Regions from separate parts of the Cohnella herbarum genome, predicted to be linked through region 1. Evidence: predicted binding sites of a transcription regulator. Region 1 holds the regulator's gene; each other region holds the start of a gene.
The links. The regulator Rex, encoded in region 1, represses fermentation and respiration genes when NADH is low (regulators of the CRP and FNR family bind a similar motif). The targets are predictions, from matches to a motif close to TTGTGAAATATTTCACAA.
Positions count from the first base shown of each region.

Region 1 (6,207 bases):
ACGGGGCATTCCTCGTTAGCCATACCGTTGCAACGGGTGTGGAAAGATGCGAGAACGGGATTGCTCCCTCAGCTTATCGGTTCGGTATCGTCACTCGGAACGGGAGATTCGGGTGCTTGGACGGAGAAACTCGAATTGTTAGTGCCTAAAGTCCATGAGATTCGGGAAGCATGGGAACGTTGGATGGACGCATTGTTTCAATTGCTTACGGCCAACGCCGCAGCGGATGAAACAGGAAATCTCACTTTGCGACTGAAGCATGAGGACTTGCCCGAGCAATGGGAAAGTTTGTCCGTGGACGGCAACAACGTGATCCAGCTTCTATCGGATTTCATTCGGCCGCTGGAGAAGCTAACCGTCGATATGCGCGAAGATGCCGACGAGCTCAGCATGCAAGGGATGTTGACCGATTTAAGCGGCGTCTTAAAAGATTTGGCGAACATTAGGGCGGATACGCAATCATTCGTTACATTGGGCAAGCCCGAGTTCGTTTATTGGCTGGAAGGACATTCGCAGTACCGGGGCAGATCCGTATATATTTACGGCGTTCCCGCGGACGTAAGCGAATTGCTTAAAGAAGGAGTCTTCGACCGCAAGTCGAGCGTCGTTATGACTTCCGCTACCCTGACGATAGACAAATCATTTCGCTATGTCACTGAGCAGCTCGGATTGGACGAGGCGGAGAAGGGCGGAAGGCTCAAGACGGCGATGCTACCGTCGCCGTTCCGTTACCGCGAGCAAGCGCTCGTTCTTATCCCGCGGGACTTTCCCGGAATTAAGGGAAGAGACGGCGAGGCGGTGTTCATAAGCGCGCTGATCGATTCACTTCAGGAAATGGCGATTACGGTCGGAGGCCGTATGCTTGTGCTGTTCACCTCCCATCGCATGCTTAAGACCGTCTACGGCCCGCTCAAGGATCGCCTTGAGGCAAGCGGAATTCAAGTATTAGGCCAGGGCATGGATAGCGGAAGCCGAAGCCGGCTGACTCAACAGTTCGTGAAGCAGCCCGCCTCGGTGTTGCTTGGAACGAGCAGTTTCTGGGAGGGAATCGACCTTCCGGGCGATGCGTTAACCTGCCTTGCGATCGTAAGATTGCCTTTCCAACCGCCGAATCATCCGGTAGCCGAAGCCAAGTCGGAGAAGCTATTGGCCGAGAACAAAAATCCTTTCATGAAGCTGTCGCTTCCCCAAGCGGTGATTCGCTTCAAACAAGGCTTCGGCCGGCTCGTCCGTACGGCAACGGATCGAGGAATCGTCATTCTCTACGATACGAGGGTCATAGATACGAATTACGGCAAATATTTCTTATACTCGTTACCGGGTCCTAAGATGGAGCATTTGCCTACGTCGGCTATGGCCGCAAGAGTCAGCTCATGGTTAAATTCGGCCGCGTCCGCCGTCCAAGATGAGGGAGAGAAACATGAAGCCCATTAAAATTTCCGAAGCCGTCGTTAGAAGATTACCGATTTATTTGCGATTTCTGAACGAGCTTAGCTTCAGCAACATTCAAACGGTTTCCTCTCAGGAGTTAGGGGAGAAGCTTGATCTAAATCCGGCGCAGATTCGCAAAGATTTGGCGTATTTCGGCGAATTCGGCCGCAAAGGCGTTGGTTACAACGTGGATTATTTGATCGAGAAAATCCGTCATATTCTTAAATTGGACAAGACGATGAACGTTGCCTTGGTCGGAACCGGGAATCTGGGCCGAGCGTTATGCAATTACAGCATGTATATCAAAGATAATATGAAAATCGTAGCCGTTTTCGACGCGGACGAAAGCAAGAAGGGAACGCTTATCAATCGCTTAACCGTTCAGCCTATGCAGGATCTGTGCTCCTCGGTCGAACTATTGGATATTTCGGTGGGGATCATTACGGTGCCGGCAACGGAAGCCCAGAACGTAGCGGATCAATTCGTTGCCGCCGGCATACGCGGGATCTTGAATTTCGCTCCCGTCGTGCTCAAATCGTCTCCGGGCGTACGAATTCACAATGCGGATTTTACGGCTGAACTGCTTAGCCTAGCTTACTATATGGATCATAATAACGGATCAACGGAAGGAGACGAAACGAAATGACTCGTCTGCTAATTAATAATGGAACTTTCGTCACGATGGACGATCAACTCTCTAAATTTCAAGGTTGGATGGCCGTAGAAGGAAGTACAATCGCCGGATTGGGAGAGGGCGAGGCACCGGATAAGGAAAAAGAGTTAGCTTCGGAAGTCATGGACGGCAGCGGGCTGCTGTTCATGCCCGGTCTCGTAAATACGCACGGTCATGCCGGAATGTCGTTACTTCGCGGGTTAGCGGACGATCTTGCGCTACAGGATTGGCTGCAAAATCACATGTGGCCGACGGAAGCGAAATATACGGGCGATGACGTGTACTGGGGCTCTTCGTTGGCCGCGGCCGAAATGATTAAGAGCGGTACGACGACATTCGTGGACATGTATGATCATATGCATCGCGTAGCGGAAGTGGTAGAGCAATCGGGACTTCGCGCTAGCCTAACAAGAGGAGTTATCGGGTTATGTCCCGAAGACGTGCAGAAGGCTAAGCTCGCCGACGCTATCCAATTCGCCAAAGACTGGCACGGTCAAGCGGATGGACGAGTTAGCGTTATGATCTCGCCTCATGCTCCCTATACTTGCCCGCCGGATTTTATTTTGAAATTCGTCGAAGCGGCTCACGATCTCGATTTGCCTATGCACACGCATATGTCGGAGACGATTGCGGAAGTAGAGCAGAACGTTAGAGACTATGGTTTCCGTCCGGTAGAGCACTTGGATCGTCTCGGAATGTTTAGCCGTCCGACTCTAGTGGCGCACGCCGTTCATCTGAACGATGAAGAGATCGCGCTGCTTGCCGAACGTAATGTGGCCGTATCTCATAATCCGGTCAGCAACTTGAAGCTCGCGAGCGGAGTTGCCAGAGTGCCGGAGCTACTGAAAGCCGGCGTAACCGTCTCGCTAGGCACGGATAGCGCGGCAAGCAATAACAATCTGGATCTGTTCCAAGAAATCACGCTTGCGGCATTGCTTCATAAAGGGGTTTCAGGCGATCCGACGGTCATTCCGGCAGCAGAAGCGCTGCGCATGGGAACCGTGTACGGAGCCCGTTCCATTGGATTAGGCGATACGGTAGGGCAGCTTAAAGCAGGGATGAAAGCGGATTTCATCGCATTGTCTCTTACGAAACCACATTTTGTGCCGCATACGGATTACGTTTCTCATCTGGCCTATGCGGCAAGGGGCTCTGACGTCGCTCACGTATGGGTAAACGGGAAGCAATTGCTTCGCAACGGCCAACTGTTAACGCTTGACGAGGAGAAAATTCTCGCGGAAGCGGAGCGTTGCTTCCAGAGGTTACGGGGATGAATTTAAGCCGTAGTGAAGGACAACGGAAAATGCCTTCGCTTTCGCTCGGAAGATGGTTAATCGTATTGGCGGGTTTTATCGTGTTCGTCTTGGTGTCGGCGGTACTGTTCGTCCGTTCGGCCGATTCGGAGTATCGCAGCGCGGAGAAACAGGCGATTCGAATCGCCAAGGCGCAGGGAGGACTCGCGGAAGTAGACGAAGCGGTCAGCCATACGTGGGACGAAACGGTCTGGGTCGTCACCGGCAAAGATTCCGAAGGCACGGAGTGGATGATCTGGGAGCGCAAAGACGAGCTAATTAAGAAAAAGATAAGCGAGAATATTTCCGAGCAACAGATGCTCGCTAAATTTGCCGAAGAGCATTCCGGAACTCCGATTCGAATCATACCCGGATGGTTCATGAATGGTCCGGCATGGGAAGTTCGTTATTGGAACGAGAAGAGCCAAGAGCATCAGTCGTTGGATTTCTTCTCTTTCCAAGATGGCAAATTACTTAAGACCTACGTATTATCCATTCAATAAGCAACATAGGAATAGCCGATTTCGCCGAATTTCTCGCCTTCCATAGGCGGAACTTCGGCGATTTTTTGCTTGGAATAGGCGATGATTTGGTTGTTTTCCAATCATCCTCTAACGATTCGTCTATCAAAACCTGATATACTCTTAGTTGTACTCATGAACGACATCGGAATGATTCGCATCGTTTGTCTGACCAAAACTGACCAGTCCCGAAGCCATCATAGAAAACACATTAGAGGGGGATCGGTAAATGAATAAAATTAAAATATTGCCCATTACGATAACTGCGGCGTTAACGGCCGCGATACTGTTCGGAGGATGGTTCGCATACCGTCATTTCGGCGTGGAACAGCCGCTTGACCGGGTTGCCAAATCGGTCGAAGGCGTGCAATCCGCCGAAGTCGAGATGACGTCTGGAATCGTGAAAGTGAAAGTGAAGCTTGCGCCTGACGCGAATTTAAGCGAAGTGTATCGCCAGATCAAGCAGAACGGTGCTGGAGAGATCGGCGGCAAGAAGTTGGAGTTGGCTGCTACGACCAGCGATGATTCGCAAACGAACGAGCGGTTGGAGAAAGCTTGGAGCTATTCGCTCTTCGACGTAGCGGAAGCGATGGAAAACCGCAAGTATTCGGGGATAAGGGATACGATGGCTAACTTGTCCAAGCAGTTCCCGGGCGTTACGGTAATGACGGATATGGACGAGAATAACGTATATATCTCGATGCGCGACGGAGATGCGGCGAAGTTCATCGTTCTGCCGCGACAACCGGCGATGTTAGGAGTGTGGCCGAATGCGTAAAATAGGGTCATACGCGAAGGAAATGGCGATCGGCGCGATTATCGTATTGTTTATTTTCTTATTATATGTCGGATTGCCTCCGGCCATTATGGTGATGGGATTGTTGTTGTTCGGCGCTGTGTTTATGCTCACGCGTGCCAGAGGCGGCCTGGCGATGGGAGCTGCCGGTAAGAAATCGGCCGCGCGTAAGCCCGAATATTTGACGTTCGAGGATATAGGCGGACAAGATCAACCGAAGAGGGAATTAACGGAAGCATTGGATTTTCTCGTGCATCGCGACAAAATTCAGAAGCTCGGCATTCGGCCGTTAAAGGGCATCCTATTGACGGGACCTCCGGGAACGGGGAAAACGTTGCTGGCCAAAGCGGCTGCCCAGTATACTCATTCGGCATTCATCGCGGCATCCGGCAGCGAGTTCGTCGAAATGTACGTCGGCGTCGGCGCGGGGAGAATCCGCGATTTGTTCAAGGAAGCTCGGCAGCAAGCCGTAAAGCTAAAGCGCAATAGCGCGATTATCTTCATAGACGAAATTGACGGCATCGGCGGGAAAAGGGATGGCGGTCAGCATAGAGAGTACGATCAAACCCTTAACCAACTGTTAACCGAGATGGATGGCGTGCAAGGAGACGAGAGCGTTCGGGTGCTTCTCATCGCCGCGACGAACCGTAAGGAATTGCTCGATTCGGCCTTGCTGCGCCCGGGTAGATTCGACCGCCAAATTCAGGTCGATCTTCCGGACAAGAACGGCCGAGAGCACATTTTGAAGCTGCATGCCCGCAACAAACCGATCGCCAAGGACGTTTCTCTTGGGCAAATAGCGGAAGAGACCTTCGGATTTTCCGGAGCGCAGCTCGAAAGCGTCATGAACGAAGCCGCTATCTACGCGATGCGCGAAGAGTCCGAGTCGGTATCGGCGGCGCATCTGACTCAAGCGATCGATAAAGTGATGATGGGAGAGCGGATGGATCGGGAGACGACCCGCGAGGAACGCGAACGCGTAGCCATCCATGAGCTCGGACATGCGATCGTGGCGGAGAACGTACGTCCCGAAAGCGTCGCTCAAGTGTCGTTGACGCCACGCGGTCAAGCGTTAGGATATGTTCGCCATCATCCGCAACAGGACCGTTATTTATATACGCTCACGGTTCTCGAGGAACAAATTATGATCGCTCTCGGCGGAGCGGTAGCGGAAGAAATTTTCTACGGCGGCCGCAGCACGGGCTCCAGAGGAGATTTCGAGCAAGCGACGAGCATCGTCAGAACGATGATCGAATCCGGGATGTCGGAACTCGGCATCATTCATCCGCAAGCTTTAACGCAAGAGCAATGGTCGGCGGAAAACGGTAAAATCTTGGATGCATTGACTGAACGGACGAGAGAGCTGCTCGGAAAGCACAAGCATTCGTTCAGCCTTTCGCTCGATCATCTCATCCGCGAAGAGACTTTATCCGGCCAGCAGCTTCGCGAAATTCTGAGCGGTCAGGCGGCTTGAGTCGCTTGGTAAATTGTACC
Region 1 is NZ_CP051680.1:984,822-991,028, forward strand. It holds gene dinG (ATP-dependent DNA helicase DinG, 3'-5' exoribonuclease type) at 1-1,434, shown strand, start outside; gene HH215_RS04160 (redox-sensing transcriptional repressor Rex) at 1,421-2,077, shown strand; gene HH215_RS04165 (amidohydrolase) at 2,074-3,378, shown strand; gene HH215_RS04170 (cell wall elongation regulator TseB-like domain-containing protein) at 3,375-3,899, shown strand; gene HH215_RS04175 (hypothetical protein) at 4,147-4,695, shown strand; gene HH215_RS04180 (AAA family ATPase) at 4,697-6,187, shown strand.

Region 2 (6,207 bases), 1.2 Mb from region 1:
TTACGTTGGAAGTCGTCGAGTTGTGTCCGTAAGAACCGCAACCGAGCGTCAAGGAAGGCAGGTTCGTATTGTACAAGTCGCCGATCGCGCCGTGCGTAGACGGGGAATTGACGATGACGCGTCCGGTTTTTAGAGTGGCCGCGAACTCGGCGATCACGGCATCGTCTTTGGAATGAACGACCGACGAGTGTCCCATGCCTCCGAATGCCGTCACTTCCGCCGCTCTCTGAATGCCTTGCGCGGCATTCTTTACCTTATAGCACGCGAGCACCGGACTTAGCTTCTCCGCCGACAGCGGATAATCTTTACCGACTCCGTTCAGCTCGGCAACGAGAATTTTCGTATCCTCAGGTACGCTGATGTTGGCCATCTGCGCGATTTTCACGGCGGATTGGCCGACGATGACGGCATTCACCGCGCATCTGTCCTCGTTAATGACCAGCTTCGATACGGCAGCCGTCTCTTCTTTGTTCAAGAAGTAACAGCCCATCTCGCCCATTAACCGCTTCGTCTCCGCATAGATCGGCTCCTCGATAATGACCGCTTGTTCGGAGGCGCAGATCATGCCGTTGTCGAACGTCTTGGATAGGATCAGATCGGTAACGGCTTGCAGCAGATCCGCTGTTTTCTCAATGAAGCACGGCACGTTGCCGGGTCCTACGCCTAACGCCGGTTTTCCCGTGCTGTAAGCCGCCTTCACCATAGCCGATCCGCCGGTTGCCAACACGAGAGCGACATCCGGGTGATTCATTAGCAGGCTGGTTGCCTCGAGGGAAGGGTTAGCCACCCACTGGATGCAACCTTCTGGAGCTCCCGCTTGAACCGCGGCTTCCATAACCGCGCGGGCAGCGGCTTCGCTGCTCTTCTGAGCGGACGGATGAAAAGCGAATATAATCGGATTACGCGTCTTCATCGCGATGATGGCCTTGAACATCGTCGTCGAAGTCGGATTCGTAACGGGGGTAACGCCCGCGATTACGCCGACCGGCTCCGCAACCTTGCGATAGTTCTCGTAAGGATTTTCTTCGATGACGCCCACGGTTTTGTCGGACTTCACGCTATGGTAGATGTACTCCGTCGCGAAGATGTTTTTGGTGATTTTATCTTCGTATACGCCTCTCCCCGTTTCCTCGACCGCCATTTTCGCCAATACCATATGCTTATCCAACCCTGCTAACGCCATTTGCTGCGTGATCCGATCGACCTGCTCCTGGTCTAATCCCATGAACGCGTCTCTCGCTTTCAATGCAGCGGCTACCAAGCGATTCACTTCAGCCTGAGCATTGGGTAAATCTTTCACTTCTCCGACTTTTTCTTTAATGGCCATATTCTCAACCTCCAAGTAGAGTCTTATTTTATGGATTAGGGATCTCCCGCTAGTAGCCGTAACCGTTGGAACGGTCGATAAGCGTAACGATTAAATCCTCCTCCATCTGAAAATGATGGTTCAAAATTTGGATCGCCTGCGTCAAATAAGAAGCCATTTCCTTCTCCTCGTGCTGGCGAACCGGCGCGCGTTCCAGAGCGTTAACGAAAGCTTGGATGAATTGCTCCGCCAGTACGTGCTCCTGCTCCATCAACGTGAATTGTTCGGGTTCTTCGCCGTAATACCAAGTCACCATCGGAAACAGTCTTTCTTCCTCCCACTTGGCATGGGCATCGAGCTGCCTTACGAACTGATTGGCCGTCTCCCTCAGGTTGCCGAGAATGCCGTCTCGATTGATCGCCCCCGACGTCTCCCCTACCGCCTTTACCCATACGTGCAGTTCATGAAGCTCTTCCTTCAGTTCCTTGTGCTCCTCATGCAAACGTTCGACGGCTTCACTCATCTCAAGCTTCGAATAGCTCAGAGTCGTGTAAGCATTCTCGACGATTTGTTGTTTCATGGCGTATCCCCTCCGTATCCGAAGTTGAGGTAGCTCTTTCATGTCTTTAGTGTACGTCTCTTGATCTCATTTTCATGTGAAAAAAATCACAATATTATATCGATAAACCCGTATCTTCGACATTGACACAAATCATTCACCTGATCATCATAATGAAAACGGACCGCGCGAAAGGTATCCCTTCCGGCAGTCCGTCCTATTCGTTATTTAAGCTAATCCGAACGCTTCTTCGATATCGCGAATTTTCTTGTCGTCTATCGACACGATATCCCCGAGGCAACGGGAAGAGATGATCGCTTTCGCGCTGTACTCCGCAACCTCCAGCCGATCGAACGTATTCAGCAAACTTTGCCCGGTCACGATTACGCAGTTGTTTTCCACTAGCGCGATCGGCGTATCCTTCGTAAAATTCGCAGCCGCTTCGCGCGGAGCGGTATAGATCGAGCCGAATGGCAATTTAGGTACATTTCGAAGGAGCAGATAGCTCTCCGGAATCGTTCTGGAATCGAAAGCATCATCCGTTACCGCGAATGCCATAATGTTCGGCGGATGCGCGATCATAATGGAATCGATATGAGGATGAAGTTCGTAGATCGCTTCATGCAGCTTCGCGGATCGGCTTGGCTGCTTGCCTTCCTCGACTTTTCCGTCGTCCACCCTGACTAGGTGATCGACGTCCAAGTATTTGCGGTCCATGCCATGAGGGGTAAGGATGAAGCTGCCTTGTCCGAGCCGCTGAGAGAACGTCCCTTGCGTGCTCGTGAAGAGACGTTGGTCGTAGGATCGCTGAATGAACTTGATCATTTCCCGGCGAAGCTCCCTTTCCTTCGAGCTATACCCGGTCGGGAGGAAAGTAGCCGGTTGGAACTCCGCGTTGGCGGCAACCGTTTCATAATGCGCTTCGGACAGCAGAATCGGCTTTCCGATCCGTTTGGCTTTGATCTCCAGTCTGGCGCAGAAATCAAGCGTTTCGAAAATTTTGAACGCTTCGAACAGATCGGGACCGCCGATGACGATGCCGTGGTTTTCTAACATCACGGTGTCGATCCCCTTCGCGAAGACGGCGGCGATATTTTGTCCAAGCTCCTCGCTACCCGGCAGCGCATACTCCGCCATGCCGATCTCTCCGCATATTTTTCTTTCGTTCGGAAGCATCCGCGTATCGGGGATACGGCGAACGATGCTGAACGATACGAGCGCGGGAGGATGGGCGTGAACGACCGCCTTCAGATCGGGTCTCGTCCGGTACACCAATCTATGAAAAGGCAACTCGCTAGACGGTTTATGTATGCCGACGACTTGACCGTCCGCCTTTACGCAGACGATGTCATTGCGGGTGAGAGAGCCTTTGTCTATGCCGGCGGGAGTGATCCATAGATCGCCGTTGTCGTCGAGAATGGACAAATTCCCTCCCGAAGTCGTCGTCATTCCATAACTATAGATTCTTTCCATCATTAACGTGATTTGATCAGCCGGGTGCAAAAGTCCGAACTGCATAACTCTCATCTCCTAGCCTTCGAGATATTCGTCGCTTTAGCCGTTACTCCTGAAGGATTACGCTCTGGGATTGCCGCCGAAGAAGGCTTCGATTTCCCTCTCTACGCTTTCCTGCGAATCCGATCCATGGATAACGTTGAATTCGACCGACGTCCCGTAATCTCCGCGAATCGTCCCGGACGCGGCTTTCACCGGATTGGTCGCGCCGATCATGCTTCTTCCGATTTCCACCGCGTTCTCCGCTTCCCAGATCATCGCGAACACGGGGCCGGAAGTAATATAATCAACGAGTTCTTGGAAGAAAGGCTTCTCTCTGTGAGCGCCGTAATGTCTCTCCGCGTGAGCTTGATCCACGTCGACCAGCTTGGCGTCGACAAGGCGGAATCCCCTCTGTTCGAATCGTCTTACGATTTCCCCGATTAATCCTCTGCGTACTCCGTCCGGTTTGATCATAATGAACGTTTTTGTTTTCTCCATGGTTTCGTCTTCCTCCTTCGGGATCGAGCTTATTCGTTAGTATACTCAGTACCAGTCTATAGAAGTGTGACATTACTCACAAGCCTTGTTACGAATATTCGACTTTTACGACCTACTTGCGGCATGAACCGAGGAAGGAAGGTGTCGAAAAATAATTACTCTTTGCTCATCCCTCTCCGCTAAATAACGACAACACTTTCGCGATACATAATGTATCATTTAGAAAATGATATAGACCCTGTAGGTCGCGAGGTGATTCCATGACGATCTTAAACGTTCCTTCCTTGCTAATCGGTCATACCGATCCCGCGGCTTCCATGCGGATGACTAACCGCTTAGCCGGACATTTCAAACCTTTGCCGTCAAGTAAACGGATTGTCGTCGTCTGCATAGGTTCCGATCGCTGCACCGGAGATTCGTTAGGCCCCTTAACCGGTTCGCTGCTCGGCAAATACCGCTCGACCGCCTTCGACTTGTTCGGCACGCTGGAGAAACCCGTTCACGCGATGAATCTCGACGCTACGCTGGAGAAATTGAATACGACGATCGACGATCCTTTCGTCGTCGGAATCGACGCCTGTCTCGGAAACGCGTCCAGCATCGGAATGATTCAGATCGGCGACGGCCCCCTGCGACCGGGGGCGGGAGTTAACAAGACGTTACCCCCCGTCGGAGATATTCATATTTCGGCTATCGTTAACATCGGCGGCATACTCGGCTTCCAAGTTCTGCAGAACACACGTCTGCATTTGGTCATGAGCATGGCGAGCCTGATCTCCAAAAGCTTGTTCGTCGCGATTTCGGTGGCCGCTCGTGAGGATCGTATCCAGTACGGAATTCAACGATAATTGCCAATAGCCGCAACTATTCCGTACTCTGCATTTTCTCGTCCAACAAACGGAACGCGTTACTCAGCTTGTCTTTCGGAACGTTCGCGTATCGATCCCCCATGTTAACCTCGAACATGCAAGTCGTCTCGCCGGTTTCCCTCAAGAACGCGGTCAATCCGATCCCCGATTCCGCGTAAACGGAGATTAAGGCCTTTTCAAGCCTGTCTTTGGATACGTTCGCATGAACGTGAAACATGTTGCAAACCGGCGTCAACGGCTTCGTCGCTATGGCATGGCAGGCGTTAAACCGTTCGGCAAGCTCGATCGCCTCCCGATAATACCGCTCCATCTTGGGAAGGCGTTGCTCGAAATAGTAGTCCGAGCTAAGAATATAGGGATATAAGCTGATTAAATCTCCGCCATGCCTTCTTTTCCATACTTTCGACTGCGACGTGAAAGCTTCATCCCCCGCCAGTATCGCTCCGGCGATGCCACCGACCCCTTTGTAGAAGGAAACGTATACGCTGTCGAATAGAGCGCAAATATCGGAGGCGGACTTCCCGTAATAAGGTAAAATTTCAAACAGCCTCGCCCCGTCGAGATGCAGTTTGATGCCGCTTCCCCGGCAATGCGCGGAAATGGCCTCGAGAACTTCGAAAGGCGGCAATTGCCCGCCGATCTCCCGCTGCGGAAGCTCTAACAACACGCAAGCGACTTCCTCCGTCATATTGAGAACGTCTTCGAGCGAGATCATCCTTTCCTCGTTCGCCAGCAATACGGATTCAATGCGATGAAGCTCCCTTAACCCCTTCTCTTCATGGATCTCCAGGTGGCATAACGGATGGTAGGCGACTTTCTTCAGCTGCTTCTCGTCGCACCAGATTCTTAACGCGATCTGCTGAGCCATCGTACCCGATGGAAAGAATACGGCGGATTCCTTGCCCAAGTAACGAGCCATCTTCGTTTGGAAGTCTTCGATCACCTTGCCCTTGCCGTACATATCGCTGTCCGTGTTCCCGTCCGTATTTTCGATAACCTCTTTCAATACTTGTACATTTCGTTTTCCGTTTCCGCCTATCGGATAATCGGCCTTGTTATAAGCCTCTAATAGCGATACTTTATCATCCATGTCGTTCCGTTCTCCTTCAACCCGATTTTAATGAAAAGAGTACCTGATCCAAGATCAGATACTCTTACTCGCTCATGGTTAGCCCTTGATTCTTAAGGAAGCACGTTCCCTGCCGCTCGGAAAACGTCATACCACTCTTGACGAGTCAGATCGACGTCGCCGGCTTTGATGCAATCGATTAGTCGGCCTTCGTTCATCGTTCCGGTAACCGGCTGCATGCGCGCGGGATGACGCAATAGCCATGCCATGGCGATCGTCGTGTTGTTCACGTCGTATTTGGCCGCGAGCTCGTTGATCTTCGCGTTCAGTTCCGGGAACTTGTCGTTATCGAGGAACACCCCTTCGAAAAATCCGTACTGGAACGGCGACCAAGGCTGTATCGTGATGT
Region 2 is NZ_CP051680.1:8,114,139-8,120,345, reverse strand. It holds gene adhE (bifunctional acetaldehyde-CoA/alcohol dehydrogenase) at 1-1,327, opposite strand, end outside; gene HH215_RS34120 (hemerythrin domain-containing protein) at 1,377-1,886, opposite strand; gene HH215_RS34115 (class II aldolase/adducin family protein) at 2,094-3,383, opposite strand; gene ndk (nucleoside-diphosphate kinase) at 3,441-3,860, opposite strand; gene yyaC (spore protease YyaC) at 4,121-4,708, shown strand; gene HH215_RS34100 (threonine aldolase family protein) at 4,725-5,819, opposite strand; gene HH215_RS34095 (aldo/keto reductase) at 5,912-6,207, opposite strand, start outside.
Region 2: a site for Rex is predicted at 1,961-1,978, ahead of HH215_RS34120 (hemerythrin domain-containing protein). Genes of this name have one in related genera too.

Region 3 (6,207 bases), 3.8 Mb from region 1:
TCCGTTGAAGGGCGCGACGTACTTATCGTAGAAGATATTATTGACAGCGGTTTGACCTTGAGTTATTTGATCGATGTGCTGGAACGCCGCAATGCGTTATCCGTCAACGTCGTGGCGCTGTTCGATAAGCCGGGGCGCCGCACGGTAGACCTGAACGCCGATTATACCGGGTTTACGATTCCGGATGCGTTCGTCGTCGGTTACGGTCTTGATTACGCGGAGAAATACCGCAATCTGCCGTATGTGGGAATTCTTAAACCGGAAGTGTATTCGAGTTAAGACACGTCGTCTTTATGACGGCGCGTAGTGATTGTGATGCCAAGACAGGCTATGGTAAAATGATGTAAGCGTGTCGAGAGGAGGTCGGGGATGAATCGGTTCATCCGCAACACAGGGTTTTACTTACTTATCTTTTTGGTGACTGTCGGAATCGTTCAGTTTTTCATTGGAAAGAACGAGACGACTAAGGCTTTGAATTACAATGAAATTATGCAGGTGGTAGAACAAGGTAACGCTACCGAGCTTACGATTCAGCCACAAGGCGGTACCTATTTAATTACCGGTAAATACAAACAGAAGCCTGCCGACGTCAAGAGCGATTTATTCTCGGGCCGCCTTCCTTTAACCGAGGTTGCGGCAACGAAATTGCATGATACGGCTGTTCAAAAAGGCATTGCCGTCGAAGACAAAAAAATGCCGGGACAAAGCTTCTGGCTGACATTTCTGACTTCCATCATTCCGTTCATTATCATGTTCGTACTGTTCTTCTTCCTGATCAATCAGGCGCAGGGCGGCGGCGGCAAAGTAATGAACTTCGGCAAGAGCCGCGCCCGTCTCTATAATGAAGAGAAAAAGCGGGTTACGTTCGAGGATGTGGCCGGAGCGGATGAAGAGAAACAGGAATTGGTCGAAGTCGTCGAATTCTTGAAAGATCCCCGTAAGTTTGCCGCGCTTGGCGCACGCATTCCGAAAGGCGTTCTTCTCGTAGGTCCTCCAGGTACGGGTAAAACCTTGCTCGCCCGCGCGGTTGCGGGAGAAGCGGGAGTTCCGTTCTTCACGATCTCCGGTTCGGATTTCGTCGAGATGTTCGTGGGCGTCGGGGCATCCCGTGTCCGTGATCTATTCGAGAACGCGAAGAAAAACTCGCCCTGCATTATCTTTATCGATGAGATCGATGCAGTAGGACGTCAACGGGGCGCAGGCCTTGGCGGCGGACATGACGAGCGCGAGCAAACATTGAACCAACTCCTCGTGGAGATGGATGGATTCGGCGCTAACGAAGGAATCATCATCGTTGCCGCGACGAACCGTCCCGACATTCTCGATCCCGCCCTGCTTCGTCCGGGTCGTTTCGACCGTCAGATCACGGTGGATCGTCCAGACGTGAAGGGCCGCGAAGCGGTGCTGAAGGTTCACGCGCGCAACAAACCGTTGAACAAGGATGTTCGCCTTGGCACGATCGCGAAGCGGACTACCGGATTTACGGGCGCGGACTTGGAAAATCTATTGAACGAAGCGGCATTGCTTGCCGCACGACGGAATAAAAAAGATATCGCGATGCTGGAAGTCGATGAAGCGATCGACCGCGTTGTCGTCGGTACGGAGAAGAAGAGCCGCGTGATCAGCGATCGCGAGAAGCGCATTGTCGCCTACCACGAAGCCGGACATACGATTGCCGGATTCTTCCTCGAGCATGCCGATACGGTGCATAAGGTAACGATCATTCCTCGCGGACGCGCCGGCGGTTACGTCATCATGCTTCCTAAGGAAGATCGTATGCTCGTAACCAAGCAAGAGCTCCTCGACAAAGTAACGGGATTGCTCGCGGGCCGTGCGGCCGAGGAAATCTTCATCGGCGAAATCGGAACGGGCGCTTACAGCGACTTTAAGTCCGCGACGAGCATCGTTCGCGCGATGATCATGGAATACGGGATGAGCGACAAGCTCGGAACGATGCAATTCGGAAGCTCTCAGGGTCAAGTATTCTTAGGTCGGGACATCGGGCATGAACAGAACTACTCCGATGCGATCGCTTACGAGATCGACCAAGAGATGCAAAGCATTACGCGGGATTGTTACGATCGCGCGAAGAAGCTGTTAACCGAGAAGAGCGCCGAGATGCACTTGATCGCGAAGACGCTTCTTGACGTGGAGACGCTTGACCTCGAACAGATCAAATCCTTGATCGAGAAGGGGATTATCGTTCCGAGCGAAGAGGGAGAAGGTTCCTCCTCCGGCGAAGAGTCTAAAGCCGAACCGATCGTAGATACGCTGGGCAACGTTAAAGTGCGGATTCAAACCCGCGAAGACGAGCCGCTGGCAACTATGCCGGACTTGCGCAAAGACGACGATTCCGAAGAACCGAAGTAACAGCAAATTACACGGGGTGCTCCCGCGCTTATGGCGCTTAGGGGCACCCCGTTTTTCATTGCACGATCAAACTGCACATAAAACCTTCGCTATGAAGTGGAAACGGGGAAGAAAGCGAGTTAGAAACAGGTAAATCGGAGCTGCGTTTCCAGCTTTGAGGAATATTAAGTCATAGCCGAGAAAAAGGGCTTACAATCGGTTCAAGATGAATTGACAGCCTTATCAGGCAAGTGTAAATTAAGTGTTAATGAACGAAGTCCTTTTCGTCCACACTAAAGACAGTATTCCCGCCATGTTTGTGCATTCATTCACAAACTACCGGTTCATCTTAGGGAGGAGATTTTCATGGAGGCTTTGGCCCTGGAGCGTAAAGCAGAGCAGAATCGCGAATTGCGCGAGCGGCTTATGCAGCTAAAGAAGGAACGTAATGCCATTATTCTCGCTCATTATTATCAGCGTGATGAAATACAGGAGGTCGCGGATTTCCGCGGAGATTCTTTTCTCCTCGCTCAGAAGGCGGCATCCACGGATGCGGACGTCATCGTATTCTGCGGCGTGCACTTCATGGGGGAAAGCGCCAAAATACTGGCTCCCCACAAGACGGTTCTCGTACCGGACGAACGCGCGGGCTGCCCGATGGCGGATATGGTCAATCCGATCGGATTGCGCGAGCTTAAAGCGAAACATCCGAACGCCAAGGTCGTCACGTATATTAACTCTTCGGCGGACGTGAAAGCGGAGACGGATATTTGTTGTACGTCCGCTAACGCGGTTAAGGTCGTGAATTCGGTCGATGCCGATGAGATTATCTGGTGCCCGGACAAAAATCTCGGCCATTACGTTTCCCAGTTTACCGACAAGAAAATGATTATCTGGGAAGGTTATTGCAACACCCACGACATGCTTACCATTAAAGACGTCGAGGAAATGCGGGCGAAATATCCGAACGCGGAATTCGTCGTTCATCCGGAATGCCGTCCCGAAGTGGTGGAGATGGCGGACTTCGTGGGAAGCACGACGGGAATTCTGAAATACTGCCGCGAATCCAGCCATAAAGAATTTATCGTTGGAACGGAAGACGGCACCGGGTATCAATTGCGGTTGGACAGCCCGGACAAAACCTTTCATTTCGCATCGAAATTTCTTGTCTGTCCGAATATGAAGGTGAATAACCTGAAGAAGGTCGTCAAGGCATTGGAGACGATGCAACCGCAAATCTATGTGCCGCAGGACGTTGCGGACAAAGCCCGTTTATCGCTGGAGCGCATGCTACTGGTTAAGTAACCTGCCTGCGCTACTCTCTTGTCGGACTGGGGACGAACTTATCCATGATTCCACGTTACGTTGTCGATTTTGATCTAGACAAACTTCCTCGCGTAGAGACGGACGTTATCGTGATTGGAGCCGGTATTGCTGGACTATTTACGGCGCTCAAGGCGAGCGAAACGAAGCGCGTATTAATGATAACCAAGAAATCTTTGTTCGACAGTAATACTCGTTATGCGCAAGGCGGGATAGCCGCGGTAATTTCGGACGAAGATTCGCCCGATTTTCTTGCACAAGATACGTTGATTGCCGGGGCAGGTCTTTGCGAAGCCTCGGCAGTCGACGTTCTTGTTCATGAAGGACCCAAAGGGGTTCAAGAGCTGATCCGTTACGGGACGAACTTCGATGAAGAGAACGGCCATTTTGCCCTAACGAAGGAAGGCGCGCACAGTCAGCGCCGTATTCTTCACGCGAACGGGGACGCAACCGGTTACGAGATCGTTCGCGCATTGGCGGAGAAGGTCAAATCCGATCCGACCCTCGAATTGTGGGATGACCATTTCGTGCTAGACTTGTTGACAAAAGACGGCGAATGCCGCGGAGCGATCGTTCAGAAGCCGGACGGATCGCGCGTGGCCGTATTCGGACGGGCAACGATTCTATGTACCGGGGGAACCGGTCAACTCTACAGATACACGACGAATCCCGAAGTCGCAACCGGCGACGGCGTAGCGATGGCTTACCGGGCAGGCGCGGATATTCGGGATATGGAATTCAACCAATTCCATCCGACGTCTCTTTGTTATCCCGGTGCGCCGAGATTTCTGATCTCCGAAGCGGTTCGGGGCGAAGGGGCGTATTTGCGCAACATTCGCGGCGATCGGTTTATGGAGAATTACCACCCTCAGTTGGAGCTTGCTCCAAGGGATGTCGTCGCTCGCGCGATCGTTAGCGAGATGGAGGCGACGAAGTCAACTTACGTCTATATCGATATTACTCACGAAACCCCTGAACTCATTAAGCATCGTTTTCCGACGATATACGAATTTTGTTTGAATTACGGACTGGATATGACAACCGATTGGATTCCGGTTGCTCCCGCTGCCCATTATATGATGGGCGGGGTCAAGACGAATCTGCGCGGAGAGACGAGCATTCGCCGTCTGTTCGCTTGCGGGGAAGCTTCCTCGACGGGCGTCCACGGAGCGAATCGGCTTGCGAGCAATTCGTTGTCGGAAGCCATCGTTTTCGGACAACGGATCGTAGACGCGATTAATCAATTGCCGCCGAATAAGGCGATCGCCGATAATGGACCGACCGCCGAGAGGCATGCGGCTCTGACCGGGGCTTTAATCGAACGGAGATTGAAGCTTCAGAAGGGTATGGTTCGTTACGCGGGATTGCGAAGGAACCGGGCCGGACTGATCAAAGGGTTAGAGGATTTAAAGAAACAATTGCCTTTATTCCAGCTTTCCTTAACGAAACGGGAAGAGTTAGAGTATGCCAATCTACTTACGTGCGCCCTTCTGGTGACCGAATCGGCGTTGTATCGCGAAGAAAGTCGCGGCGGACATTATAGGGAAGACTATCCGCAGAAAGACGACCAGAACTGGCACGTGCATACAATAATAAATAGGGAAAACGGGATACGCACAGAAAGGGTCGACGACGATGTTTGAACGAGAGAGCGAATGGGCGATCGGGGGACCCGCGGTTGACGCGGTGAAGGAGCACCTCCGCGCATGGCTTGCGGAAGATATCGGCTCGGGGGACGTCACGACGATGGCGACCGTGCCTCAAGATCACCAATCGAGCGGAATCATTCACGCCAAGCAGTCCGGAATTGTTGCGGGCATTCCTTTGGCTCGGCTTGTTTTCGAGGTGATCGATAAGAGTTTGAAATTCAACGCGCAAGTATCGGACGGGACGAAAGTGGAACGCGGTACGGTTCTGACGATCGTCGAGGGTTCGACTCATAGCATTCTTACGGGCGAAAGATTAGCGCTTAACTTGCTTCAACGTCTATCCGGCATTGCAACGAAAACGAATGAATACGTTGTCGCTGCCCAAGGACAGTCGGTTAGAATCGCGGATACCCGCAAGACGACTCCCGGACACCGCACTTTGGAGAAATACGCGGTTAGAATCGGCGGCGGTGCGAACCATCGCTTCGGTTTGTACGATGCGGTCATGATCAAGGACAACCACATCGTCGCGGCGGGGGGAATAACGGCGGCCATCCGGGCGGCCAAAGCCCGTATTCCTCATACGATGATGATCGAAGTGGAAGCGGAAAGCTTAGAACAGGCCAAGGAAGGCGTGTCTGCGGGCGCGCATATCGTGATGTTGGACAACATGAGCGCTGCCGCTATGGCCGAAGCCGTATCCGTGATTCGTGAAATTGCGCCTCATATCGTGCTCGAAGCTTCTGGAGGAATCACTCCGGAACGGGTTGTAGAAGTGGCTAAAACCGGCGTCGATGTCATCTCGGTCGGCAGCTTGACCCACTCTTTCCAAGCTCTTGATATCAGTTTGGATCTGAACGCGAAGAAAAAGGGGGCTTCCTCTTGA
Region 3 is NZ_CP051680.1:5,559,087-5,565,293, forward strand. It holds gene hpt (hypoxanthine phosphoribosyltransferase) at 1-279, shown strand, start outside; gene ftsH (ATP-dependent zinc metalloprotease FtsH) at 370-2,370, shown strand; gene nadA (quinolinate synthase NadA) at 2,716-3,654, shown strand; gene nadB (L-aspartate oxidase) at 3,699-5,315, shown strand; gene nadC (carboxylating nicotinate-nucleotide diphosphorylase) at 5,308-6,207, shown strand; gene HH215_RS23660 (type III pantothenate kinase) at 6,204-6,207, shown strand, end outside.
Region 3: a site for Rex is predicted at 2,667-2,684, ahead of nadA (quinolinate synthase NadA). Genes of this name have one in related genera too.